3 regions of the Exiguobacterium sp. HSB13 genome follow, and region 2 is predicted to be linked to each of the others. Evidence: riboswitches for the same ligand, from Rfam matches in the RefSeq annotation. Region 2 holds a riboswitch; each other region holds the start of a gene.

Region 1 (4,213 bases), on a different contig from region 2:
TCCGCATCTTTCGTTTGGACAGCGACGAGGTTACGGTATTGTTCGTCCATCGTCTCAAGCGCTAACGCATCGAGTAAGTCGAATTTCGCAGCAAGCGCGAAGTTCCCTGGAACAGCTGAGATATCGACACTTTCGACAGCACGTGGCAATTGAGCCGCTTCGAGTGGTTTGATGACGAGTTTCTTCGGATTCTTGACGATATCTTTCTCGGAAACGGTCAGTGGATCGACATCCGGCTTAAGTTCAATCCAGCCTTGTTCTGCCAAGAGGTTCAGTGCTCGTGCTTGGTTCGTCGGATCATTCGGCGTCGCGACTTCAGCACCGGTCTTGACGTCGTCGAGTGTCTTCGCTGTCTTGCTGTATAGTCCCATCGGTGCTGTCGGGACCGTGATGAGTCCTTTTAAATCGAGGTTCTTTTCTTTAGAAAACGTCTTGAGATAGATCGAGTGTTGGAACAAGTTGGCGTCGATGTTTCCGCTACCGAGGGCGATGTTCGGTTGGATGTAATCGCTGAACTCGACGATTTCGACTTTATAGCCTTTCTTTTCGAGTTGTGGCTGGATCGCTTGTTTGACCATGTCGCTATACGGACCACTCGTCGCACCAATCTTGATCGTCTTGTCTTTTTCATCAGCACTGCTGTCTCCACATCCCGCGAGGACTCCTGCACCGAGTAAGGCTGTTGCTAAAAAGGCATATCGTTTTTTCATGATTCCACTCTCCCTTTGTATGTATGATTAGCGTTTATCTGTTTTTCGCGCCAGTTGATTGCCAAGTGCTTGAATACTTTGAACGATAACGATGAGCACGACGATCGTCACGATCATGATGAGATTATCGTAGCGATAGTAACCGAAACGGATCGCGAGGTCACCAACACCACCGCCGCCGACGATACCAGCCATCGCCGAGAAGCCGATCAGACTGATCGTCGTTAATGTGATGCCTTGAATGATGCCGGGAAGTGCTTCCGGTAAAAGGACGCTGACGATGATTCGTAATGGTTTCGCCCCGCACGCTTCCGCTGCTTCAATCAAACCGGGCGGAATCTCACGTAGTGATGTTTCGACGAGTCGCGCGAGAAACGGAATCGCTGCGACACTGAGGCTGACGGATGCTGCCGTCGGACCAATCGTATTGTCGAGCAAGAACTTCGTTAACGGAATGAGGGCAACTAGCAAGATGATGAACGGTAGCGACCGGACGATGTTGACGACGAAATCAAGAACACGTCGGACGGCAAGGTTTTGAAAAAATAATCCGCGGTCGGTGACGAACAAGAGAATCCCGAGCGGAATCCCGACGACCAATGCGAAGGCGAGTGAAATTCCGACCATCCATGCTGTCTCGCCGAGTGCCTTCAAGAGCTCAGGTAACATCGTTTGAATACGATCAAGCCACATCCTGAATCACCTCGAGTGCGTGAAGTTCCGTCGCGAGCCAGTCGAGGGCAGGTGCGATTTGATCGGAGGATCCCGTCAAGCTGACAATCAGGACACCGAAGGCGACGTCTTGAATGTAGTCGACCTTGCCGTGCAAGATGCTGACCGAGATATCGTAACGGCGGATTGCTTCTGATAACGTGCTCTCGCCGGTCTTCTCGCCTGTGAACTGCAAGCGGATGATTTTTCCCGGTGTCGCTTGTAAGATGCGTTCCGGTAGCTCGATTTGTAACGCCGTGTCGACATAATGTTGCGTCACCGGATGTTTGGCTTGGCTGAACAAGTCATAGGTAGAGGCGACTTCGACGACTTCCCCTTGCGACATGACGGCGACACGATGACAAATCTGTTTGACGACATCAATCTCATGCGTGATGAGGACGATCGTCAATCCGAGTCGTTCATTCAAATCTTTTAACAAATCAAGAATCTGAAGCGTCGTGACCGGGTCAAGAGCTGATGTCGCTTCATCACATAACAAGACGGTCGGATTGTTTGCGAGTGCCCGGGCAATCCCGACGCGCTGTTTCTGCCCACCGCTTAATTGACTCGGGAAGTTCGTCTCAAATCCTTCAAGTCCGACGAGCGAGACGAGTTCGCGAATGCGCTCCGGGAAATCTGCTCGTTTGACGCCAGCAGCCTTGAGTGCAAAAGCGATGTTATCCGCAACATTGCGCGACTGGATCAATTGGAAATGCTGAAAGATCATTCCTGTCCGTAAGCGAAGTTGACGCAAATCTGCTTTTGACATCCCGCCGAGCGAGACACCGTCGACCTTGACGGTTCCTTGTGTCGGGTGCTCGAGCCCGTTGATCAGGCGAAGCAATGTACTTTTACCGGCACCGGACTCACCGATGATCCCGAAGATTTCTCCTTTTTGGATCGTCAAATCGACATCCCGTAATGCAAAAATCGGGGTCCGGTCTCGAACGAACCGTTTTGTAATGTGTTTGAATTCAATCATCCGCTCATCTCCTCATACAAAAAAAAGTCGCTTTTTCCTAGTAGCAGAGCAACCAGAAAAAAGCGACGAAAGTGTAAGATTTCGTAACTTATCTCTCAGAATGAAAATCATTCTGTAGGATGTGGCACCGTTCCTGATAGGTGGTTGCCGGACGTCGTTGGGCCTAATCCCTCGGTCGCTCTCGATAAGTAGTTATGCTGTTGGGATTTACTTTAACGGAAATGATTCCCATCTGTCAAATGTTTTTTCAGAATTATTCCGCAACAGGTGTCCGGAACAGGTTAAGCGTTCCGATTCGATTGACGGCTTCTTCCAATCGTTCGACGTCAGCAATCAAGCTGATCCGGACATAGCCTTCACCGTATTCGCCGAAGAATGATCCAGGGGTCACGGCGACGTGTGCTTCGTCAAGCAGGTGATCGGTGAAGCTTTGCGACGTGTAACCTTCAGGAACAGGAAGCCAGACGAAGAAGGAACCGCCCGGACGTGGTCCACTCCAACCGATCGCATCAAGTTTTGCGAACAATGCATCACGTCGTGTTTCATACAAGCTACTTAACTCACGGACACATGTCTGGTCACTCGTCAGAGCGACGGTCGCAGCGTGTTGAATCGGTGTGAAGGCACTGACGTAAAGATGTTCCTGATACGTCTCGATGCTTGAGATGACGGACGGATTTCCGATGGCGAAGGCAATCCGGAAGCCTGACATGTTGAAGCGTTTTGAGAGTGAGAATAGCTCGATCCCGACGTCTTTTGCACCTTCCGTTTGCAGGAAGCTTCGCGTCGGACCATCGAAACTGATGCCACCGTATGCTAAGTCATGGACGACACAGATATCATGAGCATCAGCGAAAGCAACGGTCTGTTCGAAGGCTTCTGCCGTCGCCGTAGCGCCTGTCGGATTACTCGGGTAGTTGAGGAACAACATCCGGGCACGCTCGACATCCGTCGTATCAAGTAAGTCGTAATCGGGTAAGAAACCGTTTTTCTCGAGCAACGGAAGCGTAATCGGGAATGCGCCAGCAAGTGCGGCGCCAGACAGGTAATCCGGGTATCCTGGATCGGGGACGATGACCCCTTCTCCAGGGTTGACGATCGTCTGCGGTAAGGCGACGATTCCGGCTTTACTACCGAGGAGAATCGCGACTTCCGTTGCCGGATCGATCGTGACGCCGAATTCAGTCGCATAAAAGCTGGCGACGGCTTGTTTTAGAAAATCATGGCCACGAAACGGTGGATATTGAAGGTTCGTTGGCTCGTCGATGGCTTGTTTTAACGCATCGAGAATATGTACGGGCGTCGTTTGATCGGGTGTTCCTTGACCAAGTGTGATGACATCGTGTCCGGCAGCTTTTACAGCACCGATTCGGTTTGCGAGCTCAGCGAAAACGGGAGCAGGAAGCCGATCAATGGCGATGGATGGAGCGAAATGTTTCATGGATGAATGCCTCCTTCGTGGTATTGTCGTCAAGGATAACGAATATTCAGTCAAAAGAAAAGAACTTTTTCGAAATTCAAAAAAATTGTCGGATAAACAGGTACAGATAAGTGGAGCGGGAATAAAGAGTAGGGAGAGGAGTGAGGAGATGAAGCGAGCTAACTGGAAAGAGGCAGTCGTCTATCAAGTCTACTGGCGTAGCTTTAAAGATTCGAACGGGGATGGGATTGGTGATTTGCGAGGTGTCATCGACAAGCTTGATTACATCGCTTCACTAGGTGTCGATGTCGTCTGGTTGAATCCATGTTATCGTTCGCCGGACGTCGATAACGGTTATGATATTGCCGATTATTACGGGATCATGGA
Region 2 (4,213 bases):
ACGTCTGCGCATCCTGGTCGTATAAGGCGACCGTCCGTTTTTCCAACCGTTCACGGATCTCTTCTACCGACGTTCCGTCTTGAATGATTGGATTCAATTGATCGAGGACATTTCGTAAGTTGACGGCCGTCGGTCGTGTCGCGAGTAACGTCGCTGATGTCTCAAGCAAAGCTTGCTTATAGATCGACAGTTCTGCTTCAAACCGGTACGCTTCCTGAACGAGTACGAATCCACCGAATAGGCTGATCGCAGGTGCGCCCCGGACACGCAATTGTTTGATTGCCTCAACTGCTTGCGCAAGATCAGTAATGACTTCATAGTGTTCTTCCTGCGGTAGACGTGTCTGATCAAGAATCGTCAAGACACGGTCTTCGTAACGGATACTTTGAACAAATGCACTCATCGGCTTAACTCCTCCGTTACGTCAAAGTTTCGTAAATCATCAAATGTCCGGCATTCTGTCCGACGTTTGATTAACGCTGCTCCTAGACGGAGGGCGTGACGTTTTCGCTCTAAGCGTTCCGTCGTTGAATCGATTGATTCTAAATCAGCGACTGGTGCGAGACCGATCGTCCGCCGAATCAATTCGCAACCGGCGAATCCAAGGGCATCCTGTAAGATCGTACTCAGTACATCATCAACAAGTCCCGATGCCTGGAATGGTTCGACGGCTTCCCGTTCCCATAAGGCACGGAACGTTGAAGCAAACGTCAGCCAGAACGTATCGATGTCCTTGATTCTTGCGTCACGTCGTGTAGGGTAATCTGGATATGCCGCGAAGAAAAGATGGGCGATGAATTGCCCGACATCGAATCCGAATGGACCATAGAAGGCGAATTCTGGATCGATGACTTTCGTTTCCGTCGCCGAAGCGAAGATGCTTCCTGTATGTAGATCGCCGTGTAGCAACGCATCCCCTTTCGTGATGAAGAGCGCTTCGAGTTTTGCGACTTCGCGTTTTAACTCATCGTCTGCCCAAAGACGTGCCACTTCTTCCTCCAGTCCGGCTTCAATCTCGTTCGTCTCCGCGTCATGAAACGGATCTGTGAAGATCAGTTTTTCTGTGATATCGCACAAATCTGGATTGTAGTACGTTCGGGCAACACGTTTCTTTTCAACCGGACCAAGCGCAAAGTCCGATGTATGGAATAAAGTCCGAGCGAGATAAGAACCGATATGTTCCGCAAGCAACGGATACTGTTCACCCGCGAGCAGTCCAGTCCGAACGATCGTCAGATGTGAAAGATCTTCCATGACCGTATACGCCTCTTCGTGACTAGCATGAAAAACACGTGGTACGAACGGCACGGCATGCCGGGCGAATTCACGGAGTGCGGATTGCTCAATCCACGCCCGCTCAAGCGATAACGGCCAGCTCTCACCGACGACTTTTGCGTACGGGAGTGCTTGTTTTAGAATCAATCGATGTTCACCTTCTCGAATTCGGAAGACGAGGTTAAGGTTCCCATCGCCAATCTCTTCTGCTTCGACGGCTCCGTCGCCGATCAGTCCTAATGAGCGGACCCGTTCAATCGCGTCCTGTTCTGTGAATGCTTTGTATGTCATCTCAGTTTCCCCCTAATGTAATACACGAAAAAGCGCCTCTTTTCGTCATCGAAAAGAGGCGCAGGAAAGTCACTGCGTCCTCTTATCTCTCAGACGAAACGTCTGTTGGATGTAGCACCGTGCCTAGTGGTCGGTTGCTGCGGCGTCATCGGGCCAATTCCCTCTGCCAACTCGCGATAAGAGTCGTATGTAGTTGTCGTGTGTGATATTGATTTGAATCTTACGCAATCGACTTCCTCGCTGTCAAATCGAAATCAAGCAGAAATCGATATCGTTTTCATGCCATCTATAGAAAGAGTATTTTCAAAAAAATAAATTTTCTAAAAATAGTTTGACAAGTGACGATTCTCATGTAAAAATTGCAATTAGATTTCACAATTTCATCCAATTCTTATCAAGAGCAGACGGAGGGACAAGCCCTACGATGTCGCAGCAACCGACCTTTTGGCACGGTGCTAATTCTTGCAGCTACTAAAGCTGACAGATAAGAGTCCACGTTCGAATCATTCATGGTCTCTTGTCGCTGACGAGAGACCATTTTTTTGTTGAAGGAGGAAAGACATGGGTTATATCACTGCTACTTATCAATTGACTGCCCGCAATCGACTCGAGCAACGCGCTGAACAACTCGCGCTTGGTTTGACGGTCGGTTCTTGGACGGAACTGAATCATCTCGAGCAACAACAACTCGCCTCGTTCAAAGGGGAGGTCGTACATACGGAAGAGCGCGATGGAAAAGGATATATCACGATTCGTTATCCGGAACATAACGTGTCGCGCGACTTTTCTGCGATTCTGACGACCGTCTTCGGGAAACTTTCACTCGACGGTGAAATCAAATTAACGGAACTTCTGTTACCGGACACGTTCACACCAGATTTTCCAGGTGCGAAGTTCGGTATCGAAGGGGTCCGTTCCTTAATCGGTGTCGAAGATCGACCGTTGTTAATGAGTATCTTCAAAGGGGTCATCGGACGCGATCTATCATTCCTTCGTGATCAACTTGAAGGACAACTCGCTGGTGGGATCGATCTTGTCAAAGATGATGAGATCCTATACGACAATCCGTTGACACCGACGATTGATCGGGCACGGATCGGACGAGAGGTCATCGATGCTCACTTCCACCAGACTGGTAAACGCGCGTTGTATGCGATCACACTTAGTGGTCCCGTCTTTACGCTCAAGGATCAGGCCAAACGGTTGATTGATGCTGGAGCGACTGCTTTCTTGTTGAATACCTTCACTTACGGACTCGACGTCTTACGTGAACTGGCACGTGATCCGGAGATCAACGTTCCGATCTTCAATCATCCGGCATATAGCGGTGCGTTGATCGCTAGCCCGAATCACGGAGTCGCAGCTCCTGTCTTACTTGGCACATTACCACGTGCTGCTGGAGCAGACTTGACGCTATTCCCGTCTCCTTACGGCAATGTCGCTTTGCCAAAGGATGTCGCTCGTGGCATCACGGTCGAAGCGACCCGTCTCGGTCAGACGAAATCGATCTTCCCGGTTCCTTCAGCCGGTATTCATCCCGGACTCGTCGCTCAACTCGTACAGGACTTCGGTATCGATTCCGTCATCAACGCCGGCGGCGGAGTACATGGTCATCCGCAAGGTGCTGCGGCTGGCGTCATCGCTTTCCGTCAAGCACTCGATGCGGCACTCGCAAATGAGTCCCTATCGACGGCAGCATCGCGTCATGAAGAATTACGGATCGCCCTCGACGCTTGGGGAATCAAGTCATGACCGTACGGATTCTTTGTGACTTCGACGGTACGGTGACGACGCAGGATAATATCATTGCACTCATGCAGGCATTTGCGCCAGCGAGTGACTTCGAACCGTTGAAACGCGGCGTACTCGACCGGACGCTATCGATTCAGAGTGGTGTCGGGCAAATGTTCGCACTTCTGCCGTCTGACGGAAAAACAGCCTATCTTGACTTTTTGTTGGAGCGCGCCGTTATTCGCGACGGATTTTCGGAATTGCTTCAGTACAGTCGTCGTCAAGGCATCGATTTTTCGATCGTCAGCGGTGGGATGGACTTCTTCGTCGAACCGATCTTAGCGCCATTCCTTGAACATGAACAGATTTACTGTAACGTCGCCGATTTCAGTGGTCCATTCGTCCATATCGATTGGCCGAACGCCTGCGATGCCCATTGCACAAACGGGTGCGGCTGTTGTAAAACATCCGTTGCCCGGACATTGCGTAAAGACGGTGACATTATCATCGTCATCGGCGACTCGGTGACGGACTTCGAACTTGCGAAACAAGCGGATCGTGTCTATGCCCGTGATTATCTGATCACGTTGTGTGAAGAGAACGATATCGCCTACACACCGTTTGAGACGTTCCACGATATCGTTCATGATTTAACACGAGCGGAGGTGACAACATGACATTCATGCGACGGTATGAAGAGCTACGCGCCATCAAACAAGAGCTTGCGGCGCGCGATTGGTTCCCTGGTACGAGTGGCAATCTCGCCATTCGGACGTCCGGTGTTCCGGTTGAATTCCTTGTGACGGCAAGCGGAAAAGATAAACGGCAGACGACTCCTGACGACTTCGTTCATGTCGATGCGACCGGTCAATTAATCGGTGAGCAATCCGGGCGTCCTTCCGCTGAGACATTGCTC
Region 3 (4,213 bases), on a different contig from region 2:
AGCATCGTCGCATATTTTTCAGGCATTAGTGGAAGGAACGGTGAACCAAAGCATGTCGAGAACGTTGCTTCCGGTTCCGTGACACCGCGTTCTGTTCCCGCGAGTTTTGATGTATATCCTGATAGGAAGTGATACATCGCTTGTTCTTTCGTCAATTTACTGATCGGAGGCAAAACACCGTACGCATCAGCCGTCAAGAAGACGATCGTCTTCGGATGACCAGCACGTGACGGAACAGCGATGTTATCAATCGCTGTGATCGGATAAGCAGCACGCGTATTTTCCGTCAATGATGTGTCATCGTAATCAGGATGACGGGCTTCGTCGAGCATGACGTTTTCAAGGACGGTTCCGAAACGGATCGCGTCAAAGATTTGCGGTTCTTTTTCACGCGATAAGTTAACGGTCTTTGCATAACATCCACCTTCGATGTTAAAGACACCGTCGTGCGACCAACCATGTTCGTCGTCACCAATCAATTGACGGCTATCGTCTGCTGATAGGGTGGTCTTACCAGTACCGGATAGACCGAAGAACAAGGCGACGTCGCCTTCGTGTCCGACGTTTGCCGAGCAGTGCATCGAAAGGACATTTTCTTGTGGCAAGAGATAGTTCATGACGGAAAAGATTGATTTTTTGATTTCTCCCGCGTATTCCGTTCCACCGATCAAGACGATCCGGTGTTCGAACGACATCGCGATGAACGTCTCGGAGTTCGTTCCGTCAACGGCAGGATCTGCTTTGAAATGCGGCGCATAGACGACCGTGAACGGTTCGAAGGCAGCCACTTCAGGATACTCGCGTAAAAAAAGTTGTTTGGCAAACAGGTTATGCCAAGCGTATTGTGTGAGCACACGGACCGGAAGGGTGAAGTGCGTATCTGCTCCAGCAGCAGCTTCTGTGTAGTAGAGCTGATCGGCTTCGTTCATGTAACGAAGAACCTTTTGCAACAATTGTTCAAATTTGTCTCCATCCATTGGTTGGTTAACGTGACCCCAATCAATGTGAGACTCGCAGGAAGAATCACGGACGATGAACTTATCTTTTGGTGAACGACCTGTAAATTTCCCCGTTTCTACAGATAATGCGCCGTTCTCAGCAAGGACACCTTCTTCGTTTCGAATCGCATGTTCGACAAGTTCAGCAACAGATAGTTGTTTGAACACATGCTCTTTCTTGAGTAGTTCTTCGATATTCAGGACCGTCATCGGCATCCTGACCCCACCTTTCCCCTACGTTGGTTTTGGCTCACTGTATTTAGTATGACACATTTATTATATATGACATACTAAAGAGAGAGCAATCATTTTCTGGTGCTGATTTCTATTTATCTGGAAACGCTTTCAGCATTAACAGTTTAACATCTCTTTCAAAAAGTTTCGACTAGAATTTGAAACCTTGCTTGACAGAGTAGGTACAACTTTATATCATGTAATTCGTAACGGATACTCTTATTCTGAGCAGGTGGAGGGAACAAGGCCCGAAGAAACCCGGCAACCGTCCTACATTAATTCACATATTAATGAGGGAAAAGGTGCTCTCCTGAAGCGAAGTAAACACTTCGAACGATAAGAGGGTAAAGGAAGAACGCACAACCTTTCCCTGACCATTTTTTGGACTTGGAAAGGTTTTTTTCATTTTACCGTCCCACTCAACTAGGGGAAATGAGTACACCGTCAAATTCTTTTTTGGGAGGGTCATACATGACAAACCTTAATCGCCGACTTTTCACGTCGGAGTCAGTCACTGAAGGTCATCCAGATAAAATCTGTGACCAAATTTCGGATTCAATTCTTGATGCAATCCTCGCAGCGGATCCAAACGCACGTGTTGCGGCAGAAACTTCTGTCACGACAGGTCTTGTTCTCGTTGCAGGTGAGATCACGACATCAACTTACGTCGACATTCCAAAAGTCGTTCGTGAGACAATTCGTGAAATTGGCTACACACGCGCGAAATACGGTTTCGACGCGGACACGTGTGCTGTATTGACATCAATCGATGAGCAATCAGCAGACATCGCTCTTGGTGTCGACCAAGCGCTTGAAGCACGTGAAGGTAGCATGTCTGATGCAGAAATCGATGCTATCGGTGCAGGAGACCAAGGTCTCATGTTCGGTTACGCAACGAAAGAAACACCAGAACTCATGCCACTTCCAATCTCGCTTTCACACCGTCTCGCACGCCGTTTGGCAGAAGTGCGTAAAAACGGTCAACTCGACTACCTTCGTCCGGACGGAAAAACACAAGTCACGGTCGAATACAACGAGAACAACGAGCCGGTTCGTGTCGATACAATCGTCATCTCGACACAACACGCAGAAGAAGTCACGCTTGAGCAAATCCAAGCTGACTTGAAAGAACACGTCATCACACCGGTCATCCCGGCTGAATACATCGACGCAGCAACGAAATTCTTCATCAACCCAACTGGTCGTTTCGTTATCGGCGGACCACAAGGAGATGCTGGATTGACTGGTCGTAAGATCATCGTTGATACGTATGGTGGATACGCACGCCACGGCGGTGGAGCATTCTCAGGTAAAGATCCAACGAAAGTCGACCGTTCAGCTGCATACGCAGCACGTTACGTCGCGAAGAACCTCGTTGCTGCAGGTCTTGCAGACAAAGCAGAAGTTCAACTTGCGTACGCAATCGGTGTCGCGCACCCAGTATCAATCGCGGTTGATACATTCGGTACAGGAAAACTTCCTGAAGCGCAACTCGTCGAATTGGTTGCTGAAAACTTCGATCTTCGTCCGGCTGGAATCATCAACATGCTTGATCTCCGTCGTCCGATCTATCGTCAAACAGCTGCATACGGTCACTTCGGTCGTACAGATGTTGAGCTTCCATGGGAGCAAACAGATAAAGCAGCAGTTCTTGAAGAACAAGCAAAACGTTTCGCATAATCAAAAAGTCCGAGAACCCTACGCGGGTTTTCGGACTTTTTTTGTTTACGGGGAACTTTGCAGGAAACGAATGTTTTTTCTAGAAGAGGGTAAAAGTACATGAGTCGATTCGTATGAATATAAAGGGGGGTTCCGATTATGGAAATACGCGAAGCTATTCCAGCTGATGCAGGACGTATTCATGACATTGCCGTCACATCTTGGTTGGATACGTATGCAGAAATCTATTCCGAACGTTCGAAAGCGCATTTCGTGCAGGAGGCGTATCCGCAAGAAGAAGTCGTTCGTGCGATCCGGACGGCGGAAGAAGCACGGGGAGAGTATTTTTATGTCGGAATCATCGACGAGGAGATCGTCGGTTTCATTCATGCTGTTGATGTTGAGGGAACGTGGGAGATCGTTCGTCTGTACGTCTTACCGAAATATCAGCAAAATGGTATCGGGCGACGTCTGATCCGTGAACTCGAACGACAAGGAGCCGTCCCACTCGAAGTCTACGTGGAAGCACGTAACTATAAAGCACGTCAGTTCTTGACCTCATTTGGTTTTGAAGAACTGAGTGAGATGACGGAAGAAGTCTTTGGGCAAGTAGAATCTGTCATTCGTCTTCGCCATGTCGCCTCGTGAAATCCGTCTTGGGACGGTTTCGATTGCGTTTGAAATAAGGTATCGTGAAAAGGAAGTATGAAGTGAAGAGGTGAGTTTGTGGTTGAACAACCAACAGGAATCATCGTATTAGTCTATCCGTTACAACTGCGTGCCCGTCCGAGTGAAGCTTTGATTCGGGTACTCGAACGAGAGTATGAAGTATTGCTCGTCGACGCACCACGTCGCATCTCGTTTGAAGAACATGGTCAACTGTTAAAAGAAGCATTACGTGAAGCCGGGAAACGCAAGCTACCGATTCATATCGTCGCCTGTAGCATGGGCGCACTCGTCGTCAATCGTCTGTTGCAAGAATATGAATTACCGGTCGCCAGTCTGTCGTTCATTTCACCGTTGTTTGATTGGCACCCTTCAAAACAACTCGGAGGCGTCAAACAAGTCTTTGCAAGTGCGTTCGATCGTTTCCGACCTGATGCGCCACTCGGTACGTTGCCGTTTGGTCAAAGTACGGAAGATACTGTTCGTATCGGTGAACTGACCTATGCACAGTACCGGGAAATCGAAGAAGAGATCGTCGTACATGACGAGGAACGAAAAAAACTGCCACGTGTGAACTTGGCTTGTTTTTATGCACCGGACGATCAATTCGCAGACGTCAAGTTGACGCTTGAAGTATGCCGGAAAATGGGTGGCGA

Evidence for each region. Region 2 has a riboswitch for S-adenosylmethionine ahead of ACZGCQ_RS13395 (2,3-diketo-5-methylthiopentyl-1-phosphate enolase). Riboswitches for the same ligand answer to the same signal wherever they lie in the genome.
Region 1: it holds a riboswitch for S-adenosylmethionine, as region 2 does, so the genes downstream of both, ACZGCQ_RS10455 (methionine ABC transporter ATP-binding protein) here and ACZGCQ_RS13395 (2,3-diketo-5-methylthiopentyl-1-phosphate enolase) in region 2, are expected to answer to the same signal.
Region 3: it holds a riboswitch for S-adenosylmethionine, as region 2 does, so the genes downstream of both, metK (methionine adenosyltransferase) here and ACZGCQ_RS13395 (2,3-diketo-5-methylthiopentyl-1-phosphate enolase) in region 2, are expected to answer to the same signal.

Annotation. Positions count from the first base shown of each region.
Region 1 covers NZ_JBUZOM010000001.1:1,979,731-1,983,943, reverse strand. Annotated here, with positions in the region: gene ACZGCQ_RS10465 (MetQ/NlpA family ABC transporter substrate-binding protein) at 1-710, opposite strand, end outside; gene ACZGCQ_RS10460 (methionine ABC transporter permease) at 738-1,403, opposite strand; gene ACZGCQ_RS10455 (methionine ABC transporter ATP-binding protein) at 1,393-2,406, opposite strand; SAM riboswitch class I at 2,492-2,597, opposite strand; gene ACZGCQ_RS10450 (aminotransferase class I/II-fold pyridoxal phosphate-dependent enzyme) at 2,660-3,847, opposite strand; gene ACZGCQ_RS10445 (glycoside hydrolase family 13 protein) at 3,996-4,213, shown strand, end outside.
Region 2 covers NZ_JBUZOM010000002.1:319,399-323,611, reverse strand. Annotated here, with positions in the region: gene mtnA (S-methyl-5-thioribose-1-phosphate isomerase) at 1-403, opposite strand, end outside; gene mtnK (S-methyl-5-thioribose kinase) at 400-1,566, opposite strand; SAM riboswitch class I at 1,646-1,749, opposite strand; SAM riboswitch class I at 1,955-2,057, shown strand; gene ACZGCQ_RS13395 (2,3-diketo-5-methylthiopentyl-1-phosphate enolase) at 2,128-3,318, shown strand; gene ACZGCQ_RS13390 (2-hydroxy-3-keto-5-methylthiopentenyl-1-phosphate phosphatase) at 3,315-3,974, shown strand; gene ACZGCQ_RS13385 (methylthioribulose 1-phosphate dehydratase) at 3,971-4,213, shown strand, end outside.
Region 3 covers NZ_JBUZOM010000001.1:1,714,135-1,718,347, reverse strand. Annotated here, with positions in the region: gene pckA (phosphoenolpyruvate carboxykinase (ATP)) at 1-1,214, opposite strand, end outside; SAM riboswitch class I at 1,449-1,575, shown strand; gene metK (methionine adenosyltransferase) at 1,704-2,912, shown strand; gene ACZGCQ_RS09110 (GNAT family N-acetyltransferase) at 3,051-3,539, shown strand; gene ACZGCQ_RS09105 (alpha/beta hydrolase) at 3,618-4,213, shown strand, end outside.